Regions from separate parts of the Gracilibacillus pellucidus genome, predicted to be linked through region 4. Evidence: riboswitches for the same ligand, from Rfam matches in the RefSeq annotation. Region 4 holds a riboswitch; each other region holds the start of a gene.
What was found. Region 4 has a riboswitch for thiamine pyrophosphate ahead of thiW (energy coupling factor transporter S component ThiW). Riboswitches for the same ligand answer to the same signal wherever they lie in the genome.

Region 1 (5,188 bases), on a different contig from region 4:
ATTTTCCAGCTGGGCAAAAGGTAAATCGTTAAAAACAAATTGGCTAACTTGGTAAGATGGAATGATTTCTAATGTTAATTTTGTTATAATCCCAAGACCACCAAGGCTAACGGCAGCTCCACGTAATTCTTCTAGATTCTTTTCATGAGAAAAATGAACGATTTCTCCATTAGCGGTTACGATATCCATTGAAATGATAGAATCAGATAAACATCTATTGTTATCACCTGATCCATGTGTTGCGGTTGCACAAGCGCCAGCTACAGAAATATGTGGTAAGGAGGCTAGATTTGCCAATGCAAAGCCATGCTCCTCTAAGTAACGACTAAGATTGCTATAAATGACACCGCCTTCTACAGTGACAGTTTGATTTTCCTTATCTAACTCAATAATCTTGTTTAATTTTTTTATTGAAATGATATGTTGGTTAGAATCTGCTATCCCATTGAAGGAATGGCGCGATCCGATTACTCTTAGTTTCGGGCAGTCTTTGACCAAATGTTGGACTTCTTCCACGCTACCAGGTTCATGCCAATTGGTTGTACTATATGTATAATTTCCTGCCCAATTTGTCTTTTTCATTATTCTGTTATCCCCCTTTAATATAAGAACGTTTTCATTTTAATTCTATCATATTTCGCAAAGAAGAGTGGAGAGCGAGATGGCAACTTTATATATAATGATTATTTTTGTCGAAATAATCTGACACAACGGATAGAAATATAGCTTAAGTAATGGTAATATAGTCATATATATATAGTGATATAAATCTAGGGGGATAAAAATGAGAAAGCTTAATTTGAGAAAGTTAAGGTTTAAGGATATTAATATAGGTAGAAAGTATACCATTATTCTAGGCCTTGTTTTAACATTATTTGTGATTTCGACAGTCGTAACTGGTGCTTTATTGAATAATATAAAGTCAGCGATTCATTCAATGGAAACTAGTGAAGAAACATCGGTAAATGCAGCTGATATGGCTTCTTTAATTAGAGCGAAAGCAGTAAGTTTATATCGATATATGGAAAATCCATCAACAGAAATTACAGATGAATTCAATGAACAGAGAGAAGAAGTGTATCATTTACGTGAGGCAATAGAAGCCAATATGGATACAGATGAACAAATGAAAATGTATGAAGAAGCAATCGTATTAGATGAATCTTATAACTATGCTTTTGAAGAAGTGGTTAGCTATATGGATGCTGGCAATGAACATTTAGCGGCTAGTCGAGCAGAACAGGCTAAAGAAATACGGGTAGAAGCTGTTGAAAATATTGATGCATTGAAAGATTTATTGCATAAGGAAATGCAAAAAACGGCTGATAGAGCAGAAGACAGTCAACAAGCAGCATTTTTAGCTCTCATTATTGCCATTGTCATTTCAGTGATTACTAGTATTGTTTTAATTACGATAGTAAACCGTTCTATCACACGTAATTTATCGAAAGTTGTAAATGTTAGTAATGAAATTGCACAAGGTAACTTGCAAGTAGAGCAGTTGGACGATGATTCTAATGATGAGATTGGTCAATTAGCAACCTCCATTAATCAAATGAGTTACTCTTTGAAAAATATGATAGGCCGAGTATCTGAAGTGTCAACGACAGTAGGTTCACAAAGTAAAGAATTAAATCAGTCTGCTAATGAGGTGAAGGCAGGAACAGAACAAATTGCCGTCACAATGCAGGAATTAGCATCAGGAACGGAAGCACAGGCAGATCATGCAAGTGATGTATCTAGTAATATGAGTGAATTTGCACAAAAAGTGGCTGAAGCTAATCTTAATGGTGAACAAATTAGGGAAGCGTCAACAGATGTATTACAGATGACAACGAATGGTAGTGAAATGATGGAGTCATCTGTTAAACAAATGGAACGTATTCATGATATTGTGCAGGATGCTGTAACGAAAGTGCGCGGATTAGATGATCAATCGAAACAAATATCTCAACTTGTTGCTGTAATCAAAGATATTGCAGAACAAACAAACTTGTTAGCATTAAACGCAGCGATTGAAGCAGCTCGAGCAGGTGAGCATGGCCAAGGATTTGCAGTTGTTGCAGATGAGGTAAGAAAGCTCGCTGAACAAGTTGGTGAGTCTGTTTCTGATATTACAGGAATTGTCGCTAACATTCAAAATGAATCAGCAAATGTTTCGCAATCATTAGAGCAAGGATATGGAGAAGTAGAAGCAGGAGCGAGCCAAATCGAAAAAACTGGTCAGACATTTGAGCAAATTAATACAGCGGTGAATGAGATGGTATCAAGTATTAAGAACGTAACAACTAATTTGTCTGATATTTCTACTTCTAGTAAAGAAATAAATAGTTCTATAGAAGAGATTGCTTCTATATCCGAAGAATCTGCAGCAGGTGTCGAACAAACCTCAGCTTCTGCACAACAAGCAAGTAGTTCTATGGAAGAAGTGTCATCCAATTCCAATGAATTAGAAACATTAGCTGATAATTTGAACAATCTAGTCCGTAAATTTAAGATATAACCAATTAACTCCTTTTCCAATATGTGTATGTGAACGGGAATCGTGTTATAATTGAAGTAAATGGAGAGGAGCGGTAATATGGAAAAAATCAATGAAACTATTCAGGAATTAGCTAAGTTCAATGAATGGAGTCAATCTTTACAAGAGGTAGAAGATAAATATTTTTTCACACCAATTAAAAAAGGAAAATGGACTCCAGCAGAGATTATAAGTCATATTACTTCTTGGGACCGTTACATATTAAAAGAGTTAATGCCGAAAATGAAGGAAAATGCCGATATAGAAAGTGTTGAATTTGAAGTAATCAATCAACCCGCAGCGGAATATGCTTTATCTGGAATCAGCAAAGAACAATTGCTAAAAGAGCAAAAAGAAGCGAGAACCCAACTCATTCAAGGGTTAAAGGAAAAAACAGAGAAACAGTTTTATGCTACTTTTACGTTAGATGGTGAGGAGCTTGATGCTTTTTCAGGATATCCACATTCCATGTTTAACTATATAAACGTATTTGTTTGGCATGATAACCATCATAAGCAACAAATAAAAGAGTTTTTAACCTCATTATCTTGATTGTTAATGAAAGACTATCATAGTATACTAAAACTGGAACGAAATAATAGAAACCTATTCGACTAGGGGAGCATGTAGATGCTGAGAGAGTAAATCGACCCTTTGAACCTGATCTAGTTAAGACTAGCGTAGGGAAGTGGAATGGTTAGTGCATTAGATATTTTTCTATTTGCTTTTAACCAGCCCATTTTCTTACATAGAAGATGGGCTTTTTGCTGTTTTGATACTCTACTTATGGTTTCACAAAAAAGGAGAGAATGACATGTTTACAGATCGTCTATGGAAAAGAGTAGAACCTATTTGGACTGCTTATTTGGACCATCCTTTCGTAAGAGGATTAGGTGATGGTACGTTAGAACAGGATAAGTTCAGACATTGGTTGAAGCAAGATTATGTTTACTTAATTGATTACGCTAGACTTTTTGCAATTGGCAGTGCAAAAGCGGATGATTTAGAAGAGATGACAACATTTGCTAAATTGTTACACGGTGTGTTAGATGTAGAAATGGATTTGCATCGAAAATATGCAGCTGATTTTGGTATTACCAAAGAAGAATTAGAGAAGACAGAAGCATCTGCTATTACGACAGCATATACCAGTTATATGTTGAATTTGTCGCAACGAGGCGGTGTAGAGAATGTTGTAGCATCCGTGCTTGCATGTGAATGGAGCTATAATTTCATTGGCAAAGAACTGGCTAAACGTCCAGGATCATTAACAGATAACTTCTATAAAAGCTGGATAGAGATGTATAGCTCAGCTGAGTTTACAGCATTAGCAGAAGAAACGAAACAGCTTATGAATCGAATAGCAGAAGATAAGCCAGAAAAGGAACTAGCTCGATTAGAGGAGATTGTGGTCAAAACTAGTCAATTTGAATATATGTTTTGGGACATGGTTGAGAAGAAAGAAGAATGGCTGGTGAAAGGTTAAGTTAATCAATTAAAGATGTGAAAAGGGTGTACAGTACATCTGTACACCCTTAAAAAGCAGTTTATTCTGTTAGTTCAATAAAGGTTTCATCGTCATATACACTTGCAAACAATGGATCGCTGTACGCTGTATCTTTTAATTCTGGATTGATTTGGATGGCAGATGATAACTGTTTAAGCCCTTCATCTGTATCACCTTGAAGTACGAGAGCAACCCCTTTGCCATAATAACCAATTGCCTCTGTGTTAAATTGATCGATAATGGTATCATATACATCTTCTGACTCTTCAAAATCACCATTGTATGCTAACATTAATCCTTTATAATCGATAGCATCTAATTGTTGATCTGTATTCAGTTCAATAAGTTGATCTAAATATGGAATGGTTGCGTGGTATTCACCGAGAGAATCAGCTGCATAGACAAGATACCACAATGCGTCTTTATCTGTCGGATCCGCTTCTATGTATTTATTTAAGTTTTCAATAGATTTTTCAAATTCTTCTAGAAAATATAAAGCAACCCCTTTACCATATAACGCATATGGAGTATCAGGCTCGATTTCTAACGCTTTATCGTAATATTCAATTGCGTTTTCATCTCTTTCTAATCCGAAGTGAGCATTTCCCATATTAATAAATTGTTCTGGTTCTTGGTCACTAATATCAATTGCTTTTTGTGCAGCAATAATTGCTTTTTCATATTCTCCAAGCTCATTGTATGATAATGCTTGGTTTGTATAGGCATTGTCTAATTTATCATCTAATTCGATAGCTTCATCAAGAGCCTTTAATGCTTCCTCATATTGTTCCTGCATATTAAGCATGTATCCTTTTTCATTGTATAGATAAGGATCTTCAGGATATTTTTCTAAACGTTCCTCAATGTAATTTGCAGCTTCGTCAAATTTTCCTTGTTCATACCATTTATCATATTGCTCACGTGAAAAATCAGGATCAGTTGAGCTAAATAGAGAGCATCCTGAAAATAAAGCTAATAATAATAGAAAAAATATACTTATTATTCCTTTTTTCACTTCCTCACTTCCTCACTTCTTCTTTTTATCACGGTGCATGAGTCCGTAAAACCCCCACTGATTGATGTCTCACTTTATCTATTCTAAAAAAACACATTATCCATTGTAATGGAAATATTGGAAGATGTAACTGAGGCAATAGTAC
Region 2 (5,188 bases), on a different contig from region 4:
TTTGGTGTTTTCGCCTCCACGTCCGCTTCAGAAAAAAGCTGTTGCCGTTGTAAATTAGAAGCTTCCACATAATCACGGTCAAGCAATGTTAGTGTACCAACTCCAGCTCTTGCTAGCATTTCTGCATTGCTTGATCCAAGCGCACCAACTCCTACAATTGCTACATGACTTTCTTGTAATCTACGTTGTCCCTCTTCTCCGATAGGTTGAAACAGCATTTGACGATGATAACGATTATTCACTTACACTAACTCCTTCTTTCGGACTACTTGCTACAGCATAGTCCTTCTTCGCTATTCTGCCTGCCTCAAATCCTAATCTACCAGCATGAACAGCTAGCTTCATCGCTTCTGCCATCTTAACAGGATCATCTGCTCCTGAAACTGCTGTATTCAACAGAACACCGTCCGCTCCTAATTCCATTGCATATGCTGCATCGCTCGCAGAACCGATTCCAGCATCTACTATTACTGGCACATTTGCTTGTTCAATAATAAATTGCAAGTTTAATGGATTAATAATCCCTTGTCCTGAACCAATCGGGGACGCTCCAGGCATGATAGCGTGAGCACCTAATTCTTCTAATTTTCTAGCAAGTACTACATCATCTGACGTATATGGCAAAACAGTAAAGCCTTCAGCTAGTAATATTTCAGTAGCTTTTATTGTTTCAACAGGATCAGGTAGTAATGTTCGATCACAGCCTATTACTTCCACTTTAATCATGTCACATAATCCAGAAGCATCTGCTAATTTAGCAATCCTAACTGCTTCTTCTGCATTTTTTGCCCCAGCAGTATTCGGTAAAAAGCGATACTTCTTTTGATCAATTTTTTCCAAAAAGTTTGGTTGTTCTGGATCATAAATGTTCATTCGCCGAACAGCAAACGTTAGTATTTCTGTTTCTGATACATCCACTGCTTGTTTTTGCACATCATAGTTTGGATATTTACCTGTACCTAACAATAAACGAGATTGAAAAGTGTATTTTCCTATATTCAACATATTTAATCATCCTCCTCCAACAAAATGAACAATTTCTAAACGATCACCTTCTGAAAGGCTCGTTCCCTGATGATGTTCTTTTCTCAAAATAACTTGATTATGTTCAATGATTAATGACTTTTTTTCTAATCGTAACTCTTTTAATAAATCTGCTATATTCGTAACCTGATCATTCACTGTTAATGCATCACCGTTTATCATTATCTTCAAATCTATTCCTCCTCATACAGAGACTAGCCGCTCCCTTGTTAAGGAAAAAGCAGTTAAAAAATGCTGATTCACTTGTTTGCCCTCGATAAAATCCGCCATAAAAGTGGCTGTTCTTGCTGCTAATAATATGCCATTACGATAGTGCCCAGTAGCAACAAATAACCCCGATACATCTGGTACTTCCCCTAAGTAAGGGAGCCCGTCATGTGTCATCGGACGCACACCTGCCCATATTTTTTCGATAGATGCTTTGTTTAACGCCGGTAGTATTTGTTTTGCTCGCGATAATAAATGAAGGACACTCGCTACCTTGACATCTTTGTCCGTTTGATTTGGCTTCGAAGTAGCACCAATAATCAGTCTGTTTCCTCGCTTTGGTACGATATAGCAACCTTCTGTGAAAATGGTAGATTGGATCAATGGTTTATCCGTAATAACAGACAAGCATTCTCCTTTTATCGGTGTAATTCCTTTAATAAAACTTGAAAAACGACCGCTCTTAAATCCACAAGTCATCACTACAGCATTCGCATAATAGCTGTCGTCCGTAGTAGTAACTCCGATCACTTTCCCATGCTCAACAATAAAATCAGTCACCTCTGTTTGCTCATATATCACCGCACCATGACGCTCAGCTCCTCTTGCAAATGCCTTCGTTAAATGTGGTGCAGATACTTGACCTTCTGTCGGACAGTAAAGCGCGGCATAAAAGTCTGTAGCAAGTTCTTTTTCTGGCACGGTAGATGCGGAAATGATTCTTGCCTCTTTTCCTTGTTCTGTTTGAAACGTTGCAATCCTTTTTAATCGTGGTAATTCGTCCTCGTGATAGACAAGTTTCAATGCACCTTTTTCGATTAATTGAATGTCCACACCACTATCCTCTAACAACTCTTGTGCTAATGAAGGAAATAAGGCTCTACTTTCTTTGGCAAATTGAAATAAAGCTGAGTTCTGTTCAAATTCCATCTGTACACCTAGCATACCCGCTGCCGCACTTGATGCCTCTGCAGCTATTTCGTTTGCTTCTAGCAACAATACTCTGTAACCTCGTTTACTTAATTGATAAGCAATCGATGTTCCCATTACTCCTCCACCAACGACAATTTGGTCAAATGCTTGCTTCATACGACGCCTCCTTCCACTTTGTCGAACACGTCACGATAGTGCTTTAAAGCTTTGACTGGATCTTCGGCATCCCATATTCCTGACATAATCGCTATCCCGTTTGCACCAGCAGCAAGCACTTGGTGTACATTACTCGTATGTATTCCACCAATGGCAATGACCGGAAGAGACACATTGCGAGTTAACTCAGCCAATGCGGCAACCCCTCTTGGCTCTGCACCACGTTTAGAGTTGCTTGGAAAGATATGACCATACAGTAAATAATCCGCACCCTGTTGTTCTGCATCTAATGCTTCTGCAAGTGAATGAACAGACTTACCAACTAATAAATGAGGAAAACAAGCTTTTACATTCGCAATGGTAAGACTATGATAAGCTAATTGAGCTCCTCCACATCGCTTCACATGTGCCACATCGACACGATCATTAATGATAATCCGTTCTCGTGGTACATCTGTATCCATTAGTCTATCAGCAAGATCGGCTATCTCTTGTGCTGTTTTTTTCTTCTCACGCAGATGAAAAAAATCAAGCAACTCCATATTTCTCGCAACGAAATCTAACTCTTTCTCTGTTAATCTTCCATTTGAAATAAGGTGTATTCCTTGCATTGTCATTACTCCTTTGATTCGGTAGTGAAAAGAACGTCAAAAAGCCACTCACCCAGCATGGACAAGTGGCATAATTAAAAGCAGTTTAGATAAATCAGTGCTTTTCCTACCACTTCCCTCCGCTGGTGTTAACCAGATCAGGTTCAAAGGGTCCGAAGAATCGTCTCAGCCTAAAAGGCTCCCCTAGTGTTCATTACTATTTTATTCGCTTACAAAAAAAGAATAACATATCATATATTTTTTTCCAATAAAAATCTAGTATTTATGTTTAAACTTTTTGTAAAAGGGTAGATATATAGTGTAGAGATAATAATGAAAGGATGTTGAACGTAAATGGCACAAGATCAAGCAAAATTACAAGAGCTTATCGATGGATTAAATGTAGACTTAGCAAATGAGTATGCGGCAACGATTATGTATACGTATCACGCATCTGTTGTATCAGGATTATATCGCTCCTTCCTAAAACCATTTTTTGAAGATGAGATAAATGATGAAATCGGACATGCTTTATACTTATCCGATAAAATCAAAACATTAGGTGGTACACCAACAACCACTCCAGCAAAAGTCGAGCAACTAACAGATGTGAAAGAAATGTTAGAAGCGACACTTAAAGCAGAAACAGAAACAATTGAACGTTATGAGACAAGAAAACAACAAGCAGATGAGCTTGGTTTAACAGAATTAGTGGTTAAATTAGAAGATATTATTGCAGACGAAACAGGTCACAAAGAAGAAACAGAACGCCTTTTAGCAGATAAAAGCTTTCAATAAGTAGAAACAGCCTCCGGTTTTGGAGGTTGTTTTTTTGTGTTTAGTAAAGAACAGAAATATCGTTTCATTCATTATTAAAACATTAACAACAAACTGAATTTTCTCTATTTATGTTATAATGAGAAGAAATTCTTTTTTCGGGGTGAGAAAATGAGGGACACTTTATTCGAAGAAATTGATGCATTATATGAAGAAATGGTCGAAATGAGAAGGTTTTTACATCAACATCCAGAGCTGTCCTTTCAAGAAGAGAAAACAGCTGCTTTTATACAAGAACAATATCAATCATTACATATTCCTTATGAAGCAAATGTCGGCGAAAATGGGGTTGTAGCAACATTAAAAGGAACTAAACCAGGAAAAACGGTTGCCTTACGCGCAGATTTCGATGCGTTACCTATTCAAGATGAAAAAGAGGTAAGCTATAAATCAAAAAAAGAGGGGGTCATGCATGCTTGTGGGCATGACGGACACACGACGACACTTTTAGCAGTTGCAAAAGTGTTACAGAAACATCAAGACAAATTAGCTGGTACGGTTGTCTTTATTCACCAACATGCAGAGGAACTTGTTCCTGGTGGTGCAAAAGCAATGATTGAAGCTGGCGCCCTAGCGAATGTAGATGTTGTTTACGGAACACACCTTTGGACAAATACACCATATGGCGTCGTCCAAACCGCTCCAACGAACTTTATGGCAGCTGCTGACTCCTTTACGATACAACTTAAAGGAAAAGGTGGTCATGGTGCCATCCCCCATCAGACAAAAGATCCTGTTGTCGCTGGATCACAGCTTGTTATCAACTTACAACAAATTGTCAGTAGACGTATCGATCCGCTGGAAACTGCCGTCATAACAATCGGTAAATTCCTTTCAGGCAATGTCTTTAACGTGATACCAAATACCGCGGTCATCAGTGGTACTATACGTACATTTAATGCAGAAGTGCAACATTTTATTAAAGCAGAAATGGAGAAAGTTATCAAAGGAACGTGCCTTAGCTACGATATGGCCTATGATTTTGACTATGCATTTGGCTATCCACCAGTTGTGAACCATCCCGAATATGCGGAGAAAGTACTAGAAGCTGCCAAGCAAGTGAAGGAAGTACAAAAAGCGGAAATGGTAGCACCTACGATGACAGGTGAAGATTTTTCCTATTATCTCCAAAACAAACCTGGTGCTTATTTCTTTACAGGTGCACAGATCGACAATGGATTCGTTCCACATCATCATCCATTGTTTGACTTTGATGAACGAGCGATGAAAATAGCAGCAAAAACATTGATTGCAGCTACATTAGATGTGAATAAGTCTTGAAATAATTGGATAAAGAAAATCCGAACAATAATCGGTGCATATAAAGTGAGACTGCAATCAGTGGAAGTTTTGATTCCCACTGATTGTTAGCGAAACTTATCAGGGAATTAGCGTCCGTTTATCCCCCATCTTCGCTTCCT
Region 3 (5,188 bases), on a different contig from region 4:
TCAAATCCAGAACAATTATTTGCTGCTGGTTATTCTGCGTGCTATGATGGTGCATTGAATTTATTGGCATCTAGACAAAAGAAAGAGATTGATTCTTCTATTACTGCAGAGGTTAGCTTGTTAAAGGATGAAGCTGACGGTGGGTTCAAAATCGGTGTGGTACTTAATGTAGAGATTAAAGGTGTATCACAAGAAGAAGCAGAAGAATTAGCTAAACAAGCACATGATTTCTGTCCATACTCCAAAGCGACAAGAGGAAACGTTGACGTAGAATTAAAAGTACGTGCAGCGTAAAAAGAAAAATAAAATAAGCACGGTGCTCTAAGCACCGTGCTTTAAACATTCCTACTAATTAGGAACGATTTTTAAAGTAGTCTGTAAAGGCTAAGAAAAATTCTACGCCTTGATAAATCCAAACACTAATTGCTGCGAAAGAGAATAAACCAATCATAAAGAATCTAAACCACATAGTTGTTACCTCCTTTTATTTATTTTTGTGAAAGGGGTATAGATGTGATCAGATAATTAGATTGATAAAAAGCAGCATGTAAAAAATGTCTCGATACAAAAGCACGATAAAGTGAGTAAGTGATCAATGTTAATAATAGTACACTTAATATGATACTTACTTCATTGATAATTCCTTTGTCGGCTTTTGCGCCATGATGATCAGTATCATGATAAAATAGTCCATGTAATTCTTCGCTTAAATCAATAGTGGAAGTTACCAAAGATAGTTGTGATGGATAACTTGCTAGTGTGATAAAGTGAGAAATGGTTAGTATCATCATGACAAAAACGAAGGATTTCCTCATTAGATAACCATCTCCATTTCTTGTAACTATAACAGTATACACCTGATATAAGTTCAGGTAAAGTAGTCAATCTATCTACATATACCCTATTCTGGAAATAATAAACCGGTATTTCTCCAAACATCGTCGTTAACACATCAAGCCGATACATAAACAATATGCCAGAACGCCTTGAATTATTCATCAATCAACGATGTTAACTGTTCATACATGTATCCTTTACGAATAATGGGTATAAAAAAAGCGCTATGATTCATAGCACTTTTTTGTTTCGTCCTGCACCTAGTCCGCAAGCCATCATAATGACAGTGAAGATAATAATGGTAGTGATAGAAGGATGCCAGCTACCAGTCATATCAAAGATTAGACCAATTACAATTGGACCGACTGCGGCTAATAAGTAGCCAAATGATTGTGACATGCCTGATAGTTCAGCAGCTTGTCTTGCGTTTGATGTTCTGAGTCCAAGTAGAGCTAATGCTAAACTAATCGAAGCTCCTAACATGATCCCGATCAAGGTGACCGCAATCGTTATACCTACTATACCAGGTTCAACATAAAGCATACTATAGCCGATAATACCAAATAGTCCTGTGACAGCTACGATAGGCTGTTGATTCGATAATCTGCTGGCAATCACTGGTGTGAAGAATGTAATAGGTACACTTATAAATTGCATATAAGCAACATACCAGCCTGCTGTAGAAGCAGTCAATTCATAAGAAATTAATATTTCTGCTAGCCATGAGACTGTTACATAAAATAAGAAAGACTGTAATCCCATAAAGAATGTTACAAACCATGCGGTAGGTGAACGTAACAATTTACCGATGCTTGCTTCATACAATTGTGGATCTTCTTCTTTTGGCTGTTTACTCATGACGAATAACCAAACAAGTATACCGACAATGGTTAATATACTCCAACTAGCTAATGACCATTTCCATCCAATTCCTGCAGTTGTGGTAATAGGTACACTTAAACCAGATCCGAGTGCCGCAAAAATAGACATCGAAGTGGAGTACGCACCTGTCATTACACCAATTTTCTCTGGGAATTTACTTTTAATTAAGCTTGGTAAAATAACATTGATAATAGCAATTCCAACCCCGATTAAGATCGTACCAATAAATAATAAAATAATGGATGAGGTAGAACGAATCCAAATACCAATAAGGATGGTAATCAAACCGTAAAGTAATGCTTTTTCGTTACTTGTTCGGTTGGCGATTTTAGGTGCGATGGGTGACATAAAGGCAAAAGCGATTAAAGGTAAACTTGTTAACAAGCCAGCACTCCAATTGCTAATGTTTAAATCTGAACGAATAATCCCGATAATAGGACCAACTGATGTAATTGCAGGACGTAAATTAAATGCTAAAAGGATAATTCCTACAATAAGCAGACCAGTATACAGTCTCTTTGTGTCCTGTTGTTTTTCCATTTGTTCACCTGATTTCTATAGTATTATTAACAACTAGTTATAGATATGTGCTAAAATAAGTAAGTAGCGCTATGCTACTAGATTTTGCATTATAATAGAATACCATACATTAATTATAGGCAAAAGTTAATTGTTTTAAAAAAAGCTCATTATGATGAAAGAAGGTCACATTTGTATGGATAATCCAGTCGTTAAAGAAATACTTTCATGGTTAAAAGCACTACTGATAGCTATTGTCATCGTCCTCCTTTGTCGTCACTTTTTAATTACTCCGTCTATTGTAAAGGGAGAATCAATGATGCCCAATTTAGAGAATGGAGATCGGATTATTTTAAGTAAGATTAGTAGTATTGAACGATTTGATGAAATTGCTTTTGAAGCACCAGATGAGAATGAAAACTATGTGAAACGTGTCATCGGTTTACCAGGTGATACAGTTGAGGTGAGAGATGATGATTTGTATATCAATGGGGAAAAATATGAGGAACCATATTTGGATGAGTACAAATCGTTATTATCAGATGGACAGACGCTTACAAATGATTTTACACTAGAGGATATAACCGGAGTAGATACCGTGCCAGAAGGTTATATATTTGTACTAGGAGACAACCGTAGAATAAGTAAAGATGGTCGTGCATTTGGTTTTATTGATGAAGATTCTATAATTGGTGACGTGAAGTTCCGTATATGGCCACTACGCTCATTCGGATTTATTAAATAGTTGACAATCGTAGTGATACATGTTTTATTGGTAATAACTTCATAATAAAAATCCACTAGGGGTGCTACAAAAGTAGCTGAGATAAGAATGTGTTTTCTTGATCCCTTTGAACCTGAACTGGTTAGAACCAGCGGAGGAAAGTGGAGTCGGTCGGTGTACTTCATTTCTGCACCTTACTTTTGATATATGATTTCAAAAGCCGCTCTGCTTTTAGCAAGTGGCTTTTTATTATGGAAAAATATAAAAAAGTGGAGGCTGGAAATGATGAAATTTAGTCAAGTTTTGCGAGAATCAGCAGAGGATATTTACCAAGGAATTTTTGAACACCCATTTGTAGTTGGTATCGGAGAAGGCAATTTACACAAGGAAGCAATTGTTCATTATGTGAAGGCAGATTTTGAATATTTAAATGCTTTTATGAACATTTATGGAATTGCAATTGCTAAAAGCAGCACAAGAGAAGATATGAACTATTTTTATGACAAAATCGGTTTTGTTTTGAATAGCGAAATCCATCCACACCATAATTTATGCGAGGTGGCAGGGGTAGATTATGAAGAATTGCAAGGCTATCCATTACCACCAACAGCCAATCATTATGTGACACATATGAAAAGTGTTGCCCAACAAGGCTCGATGGGAGAGCTAATTGCAGCACTACTACCATGTCCATGGACATATTTAGAGATTGGGCATCACTTGAAAGAGAAATATCAACCGACAGAAGACCATCCTTTCTATGAATGGATTACTTTCTATGCGAAAGAGGATACAGCATCTGTGACAACGGAATTATGTGAACGTATTGATAAATGGGCAGAAAATGTTGGGGAAGAAGAGAAGGAAAAAGCAAAACAAGCCTTTATTAAAAGCTGTCAGCTTGAGTATCTATTTTGGGATATGGCTTACAATGTGGAGGAGTGGCCATTTTCTTTAGAGGGGGTACAACAATGAGTAAGGTAGCATCAGCACTGACGATAGCTGGAACAGATCCATCTGGTGGTGCGGGTATACAAGCAGATTTGAAAGTATTTCAAGAGCGACAAGTATATGGTATGAGTGTTATTACTTCTGTAGTGGCACAAAATACGTTAGGTGTTCAAGATGTTCAGCATTTGCCTATTGATTTTATTGAAAAGCAGTTAGATGCTGTATTATCAGATATACCACCTCAAGCAGTCAAAACAGGAATGATTGCTACAGTTGAGATGATGGAGCTCGTTGCTAGTAAACTAGCAAAAACAACTATTCCTTATGTGATTGACCCTGTTATGATAGCGAAAAGTGGTGATTCACTAATGGATATCACATCACGACAAGTGATCCGAAATACATTAGTTCCACTTGCTACTGTCGTAACACCAAATGTACCAGAAGCAGAAAGTTTAGTAGGTTTTGAGATTCATTCTAATCAAGAGGCAGAAAATGCAGCTAAAGTAATCGTAGAAGAATTAGGGGCGAAAGCAGCTGTTGTAAAAGGTGGCCATTTAGAAGGAGAAGCAACCGATGTTTTGTATGATGGAAGTAGCTTCAGTTATTTTAAAGCGGATCGCTATGAAACAAAGCATACACATGGAACTGGTTGTACTTTTTCAGCTGCGATAACGGCAGAATTAGCCAAAGGTAAATCTATTAAAGAGGCAGTAACGGTTGGTAAAGATTTTATAACGGATGCTATTCAATATCCATTAGCGTTGGGGAATGGGTATGGTCCGACCAATCATTGGGGATATAGATTGAAAGGTTTGCCACAGCAACAGGAGGTGTTGAAATGAGTCATTTACTTGAAAAGGTTAGACAAGAAAAACCGTTAATTCATAATATGACGAACCAAGTCGTGATGAATTTCACCGCGAACGGTTTATATGCTGTAGGTGCTACTCCTGTTATGACACATGCGAAAGAAGAAGTAGAAGAGATGGCAAAGAATGCTAGTGCTCTTTTATTGAATATAGGAACGTTGACGACAGAACAAGTAGAGGCAATGATTCTTGCAGGGAAATCCGCTAACAAGGCGGGGGTCCCTGTCGTATTAGATCCAGTTGGTGTAGGTGCGACAACATTTCGTACAACAGCAGCTAAGCAAATTTTGCAAGAAGTTCAGATAGCCTGTATTAGAGGAAATGCAGGTGAAATAGCCAATTTAGCGGATATTGATGTACAAGTTCGTGGTGTCGATAGCGCTAGCGATATGGATGAAAGACA
Region 4 (5,188 bases):
AATCCCTTTATCAAAATGAAGCCCTTTGCAAGATAAAAAAGCCTTATTAACATGGTATTCATCAAGCGATCGTACTGCTAGTGGTCCTACATATGAAAGAGACCGTTGCAACAATGTACCGCCTGTAGAAATGACAGTGATTTGTTTTTTCTTACTTAATTCCAGCGCAACATTAACCGAATTAGTTAAAACCGTCACCGGCATATTCGGCAAGTTCTTGGCCACATACCATGCTGTCGTGCTAGCATCTAACAATATTTTATCGGTTTCTACTATGTGTTTGACAGCTTCTTCTGCGATTTCTTTTTTCTCTTTTACATACATTACTTCTCGTTCTTGAAAAGGAATTTCTGGTCCATCATTAGAGGAATCTATACTTACCGCTCCTCCATGACTTCTTGCTAATTTTTTCTCTTTTTCTAATTTTTCTAAGTCACGTCGAATTGTTTCATCTGTTACGGAGAAAAGAGTTGCAAGCTCAGACACTCTAATGCTCTTCTTCTCGTTCACGACCTCCACAATTCGTTGATGTCGTTCTGCAACTAGCATTCGCCTCTCCTACCTTCTCGATCTACAAAAACTGTTTACTACATGACTATAGGCAAAATTATCATAAATTTCAACTGTTTAGTCAAGGCGGAATACTTCTTGATCAATTACATACATTTTGGGATCACCTTTCTCATCCATCGCTAAAATATCGCTCATAAATGCCTGCCACTTGCGGTTCGCTGGATTTGTTTCAAGCTCCTTCATAGCCCGATGATAATCATCCACTTCCATATAAGCATATAACTTATTACCGTCCATAAAAATACTATAACTTGTTATCCCTACCTCTTTTAATGCTTGCAATAACGCTGGATGAACCGCCTGATGCCTTGCCTTATATTCTTCCTCCGAACCTTCTTTACATTCCATTGTAAAAATATATCGTGCCATCAAACCCCTCCCATCAATGTAATCGCATTCATTTTATAGCACTTTATTTATGTTTGTTTTAATTATAACAAAACCACAAACAAACATAAATAAAAAAAATCAAAATTATACTTCAGCTTGAAAATAGTTCTTTAAGAAATGGTATACGCCTTCTTCATCATTTGTATAGGTAGTCGTATCTGTGACTAACTCTTTAATTTGATCCGTCGCATTACGCATACCTACTGGGTAACCTACATATTTCATCATCGGAATATCATTATTACTATCCCCCATTGCCATCGTTTGTTCAGGGCTAATCCCATAATGATTGAGTAAAGCTTTAATTCCCGTTGCTTTATTCACACCACTAACCATAACTTCTACATTATGATGACTAGATGAAGAAGTAGTAAAATCTGTTTCTTTTTTCAGTTCCTCTAAACACTCAATCCAATTTTTCATTTCTGTTTGCTCAGAAGAAAAACAATACATTTTTGCATATTTTTGTTCTGGTAATTGCTCATACCATTTAATATCATGGTTGATTGCATCTTCTCTTTCCAACCATTCATTAATGCCTACTTGATCTGGCTTATTACCACTAATCATTTTCTCCATATATGGTTTATCCTCTAATAACGATAGACGATCACCATCATTTGGGTGTGCTTCGTAATAAATGTTATGCTCTCTAGCGGACTGAATAACTTTTTCCACAAGTGTTGTTGATAAGCTATGCTCCAACAATTTCTCCCCATCTAAATAAGTAATCATTCCATTAGCCGTTACAAATCCGTCTAATTCGATATCCGCAGGTGCCGAGTCAAATACTTCATTTAATGAACGTCCTGTTACGATAAACACGCGAACACCTTGTTGTCTTATGTACTGAATAATAGTAAGTGTATTTTCCGTTAATTGATTATGATTATTTAATAATGTACCATCCATATCTAAACATAATGCTTTCGGTAAAAATGTCATATTATCACCCTCCTAGCTGTAAGTATAGCATATCCTAAAGTAGGAAGTTGATGACAGCTCTTATCCCATTCTTTCATTGACATTTCCAACTTGTTTGATATAATTTCCCATATTAATATACGTGTTATCACTACTAGGGGTGCCTGTTCATTACAGGCTGAGAGAAAGACATATCAAGCCTTTTAACCCTAAGAACCTGATCTGGCTTATACCAGCGGAGGGAAGTAGTCAAACTATCCACATAGTATGGCTAGGTTCTAAATATAGAATCTGGTCTTTTTTGTTATTAATATGTGAATAAACGGTTAGCGAGACACTTTTTTCAGGTTAGTGACACACGTTCCACATCAATGAGGAGGGTGTTAACTTGAATCGAACGTTACGATTAACAATGATGGCTGTTTTTGTGGCAATCGGCGTATTAGGTTCACAGTTTTTATGGTTTCCAACTGGCATTGCCAAAGCATATCCGGTGCAACATGCTGTAAATGTCATTTCTGCGGTTATACTCGGACCAATTCCTGCTGTGATTATCGCCTTTGTTATCGGACTATTACGAAATTTATTAGGCATCGGAACAATCCTTGCCTTTCCTGGTGGAATGATCGGTGCTTTATTTGCTGGTTACTTATATCACTGGACAAAAAAGAAACTGTTAGCTGGTGTTGGTGAAATTATCGGAACTGGTGTAATAGGAGCTCTGCTCTGTGTACCAATTGCGAATATCATCATGGGAACCCCAGCCGGAATAATAGCGTTTTTACCCGGGTTTCTCGTCAGTAGTATCACAGGAGCGATTATTGGAATGTTAATATTATCAAAGGTTAAGCATACGTCTATTGTCAGGCAACCTGCTTCGCCCAAATAAATGGTGTTTTAAAATAAACTGAACTTCGCATGACGTTAGCATAGTAATAAAATAATGGTTTGTTCGTGAGAGGTTACGTGTTCGAAGACAGAACTTTTGTTAATGGGAACGATATGTCCTTGAGACGCTCTCTCGACGACATAGCTTCATCAAAAAAGAAAGCTGAGGTCCTATCCCAACTTTCTTTTTTTGATTTTATCGTTTATTAAATGTGTCAGGGTCTGCCCCTACGCGTTCATCTTTGTTCATTTCATTAATTAATTGCATTTCTTCTTGTGACAGTTCGAAATCAAACACGTCCGCATTATCTTGAATACGGTGTTGTTTAACTGATTTTGGAATAGTCACTACTTCTTGTTGTAAGTCCCAACGCAAGATTACTTGTACGGTTGTTTTACCGTGACGCTCAGCAATCTTCGTTAAAGTAGGATCATCAAGAAGCTGCCCTTGTTTTAATGGAGACCAAGCTTCTAATTGAATATTGTGTTGTTTACAAAATGCTTGTACATCACGTTGTTGCAAGTGTGGATGGTATTCTACTTGATTAACCATTGGTACTACTTCTGCATCTTTCATAAGATCTTCTAAATGGTGCTCTTTGAAGTTACTTACGCCAATCGCACGAACCTTACCATCTTTATATAATTGCTCCATAGCCTTCCATGATTCTTTATATTTATTTTGTTCAGGAACTGGCCAATGAATTAAATATAAATCTAAATAATCAATTCCTAATTTATTTAAGCTTGTTTCAAATGCTTTAAATGTTTCATCATAACCTTGATCAGCATTCCATAGCTTTGTAGTAATAAATAGATCTTCACGAGGAATACCTGAATCTTTAATTGCTTTTCCTACACCTTCTTCATTACCATAAACAGCTGCTGTATCAATACTTTTATAGCCGTGCTCAAGTGCCCACTTGACAGAGTTATAAACTTCTTCTCCCTCTTCAACTTTGAAAACACCTAAACCGAACCATGGCATTTTCACACCATTATGTAGCGTAGTAGTTGACTCTAAATTCTTCGCCATACCTACATTCCTCCTTTATTTATTACGTATATTAGAATGCCACAAAACAAATAAAATATAAAACATTGTGCTCAAGATCACAGTACTTCTTATTTTGTCGGTGGAACAAAAAATCCGACATATGATAGCCGGATTTTTATATCACACGAATTTTATTCTTTTCCATAATTACCAATTTGGTGCACTTTGTAATGACGATATTGTTGTTTCGGTATATCATCCATGAAAGGGGTTGGAGAGCCAATAGAAAATAGTGCTAGATGATGCATTGCTCTTGTACACGCTGTATAGAAAAGGTTCCGTTCCAATTCATCCTGAAAATTGTCGTGTGATGCGTCTGTAATGATAACCGCATCAAATTCGATCCCTTTTGCTAGATAGGCGGGAATGACGACAATTCCCTTATCAAAAGTATGTGCTTCCTGTGTCATTAACTCTATTTCCATATATGGCTTGAGCTGCTGATACATTTGTTCACATTGTTCCATCGTTTTACCGATCAGCGCAATTGTTTCATTACCATCTTGTTCATATTGTTCTATTTGATCCATTATTTTACCGATCAACATTTCTTGTTGCTCTACTTCCATCAGAATTGGTGTGTCACCATCACGTTCAAATGGTTCAATTAAGTGACCCTTCGGCATAAATGATTTCGTAAATTCCACAATTGGTGCAGTAGAACGGTAACTTCTCGTTAACTCCATTCGTTCATGTTTTTCTTGCCATTTTTCTGATAACAAGGTCTCTTCTCTTAGAGCATGCGCATAAATAGCTTGGTTTATATCACCTAGCAATGTCATTCGACTAACAGGAAACATTAATTTCATCAACGCAAACTGGAAAGGTGTATAATCTTGCGCCTCATCAATAAATAAATGCTGAATAGCTCGTTGCGCATCAAAGCCAAGCAAACTTTTTTCGAAGTAAATATAACCTGGTGCATCTTCCCATGATAAATACTTATGTTTTAAATGTTCATCTGTTAATGCACATATTTCCTCCCATTTTTCCGGTAGTGAATCTATTTCATCCGCTTGGACTTTTTCTGTTGTGAATAACTTCCTAAATGTTTTAAGTGGATCTACAAATGCTAACTGTTTTATTTTTTTACGTAAAGGTCTGAGCTTCGCTGCTACAACTCGCTTACGTAATAGCTCTTCTTCACGGTCAAAATCATCAAACGTATCCTCAGAAAAACGACTTTCATCCTGTAATGCTTTATGCACATCTACATAATCAGCTTTCTCTAGCAATTCACTCTCTTCGAGTACCCAGTCTTGCTCTCTTTCTTCTTTCTCTAACTGTTTCAACTGATGCAAAATCCAATTAGCAACTTGCTCAAGTCTGTCAGGGATTGCTAAAGTACCTTCTGTT

Region 1: it holds a riboswitch for thiamine pyrophosphate, as region 4 does, so the genes downstream of both, tenA (thiaminase II) here and thiW (energy coupling factor transporter S component ThiW) in region 4, are expected to answer to the same signal.
Region 2: it holds a riboswitch for thiamine pyrophosphate, as region 4 does, so the genes downstream of both, SH601_RS06940 (thiamine phosphate synthase) here and thiW (energy coupling factor transporter S component ThiW) in region 4, are expected to answer to the same signal.
Region 3: it holds a riboswitch for thiamine pyrophosphate, as region 4 does, so the genes downstream of both, tenA (thiaminase II) here and thiW (energy coupling factor transporter S component ThiW) in region 4, are expected to answer to the same signal.

What each region holds. Positions count from the first base shown of each region.
Region 1 is NZ_JAWZSR010000001.1:47,572-52,759, forward strand. It holds gene SH601_RS00215 (FAD-binding protein) at 1-582, opposite strand, end outside; gene SH601_RS00220 (methyl-accepting chemotaxis protein) at 785-2,503, shown strand; gene SH601_RS00225 (DinB family protein) at 2,582-3,073, shown strand; TPP riboswitch at 3,128-3,225, shown strand; gene tenA (thiaminase II) at 3,336-4,007, shown strand; gene SH601_RS00235 (tetratricopeptide repeat protein) at 4,069-5,043, opposite strand.
Region 2 is NZ_JAWZSR010000003.1:268,497-273,684, reverse strand. It holds gene SH601_RS06960 (MoeB/ThiF family adenylyltransferase) at 1-242, opposite strand, end outside; gene SH601_RS06955 (thiazole synthase) at 235-1,005, opposite strand; gene thiS (sulfur carrier protein ThiS) at 1,012-1,206, opposite strand; gene thiO (glycine oxidase ThiO) at 1,228-2,340, opposite strand; gene SH601_RS06940 (thiamine phosphate synthase) at 2,337-2,951, opposite strand; TPP riboswitch at 3,049-3,146, opposite strand; gene SH601_RS06935 (ferritin-like domain-containing protein) at 3,285-3,728, shown strand; gene SH601_RS06930 (M20 metallopeptidase family protein) at 3,879-5,048, shown strand.
Region 3 is NZ_JAWZSR010000005.1:53,689-58,876, reverse strand. It holds gene SH601_RS10250 (organic hydroperoxide resistance protein) at 1-294, shown strand, start outside; gene SH601_RS10245 (hypothetical protein) at 489-815, opposite strand; gene SH601_RS10240 (CynX/NimT family MFS transporter) at 1,069-2,259, opposite strand; gene lepB (signal peptidase I) at 2,435-2,983, shown strand; TPP riboswitch at 3,031-3,139, shown strand; gene tenA (thiaminase II) at 3,248-3,937, shown strand; gene thiD (bifunctional hydroxymethylpyrimidine kinase/phosphomethylpyrimidine kinase) at 3,934-4,758, shown strand; gene thiM (hydroxyethylthiazole kinase) at 4,755-5,188, shown strand, end outside.
Region 4 is NZ_JAWZSR010000002.1:121,922-127,109, forward strand. It holds gene SH601_RS03980 (DeoR/GlpR family DNA-binding transcription regulator) at 1-549, opposite strand, end outside; gene SH601_RS03985 (L-rhamnose mutarotase) at 628-942, opposite strand; gene SH601_RS03990 (HAD family hydrolase) at 1,048-1,908, opposite strand; TPP riboswitch at 2,034-2,148, shown strand; gene thiW (energy coupling factor transporter S component ThiW) at 2,276-2,776, shown strand; gene SH601_RS04000 (aldo/keto reductase) at 2,972-3,811, opposite strand; gene helD (RNA polymerase recycling motor HelD) at 3,964-5,188, opposite strand, start outside.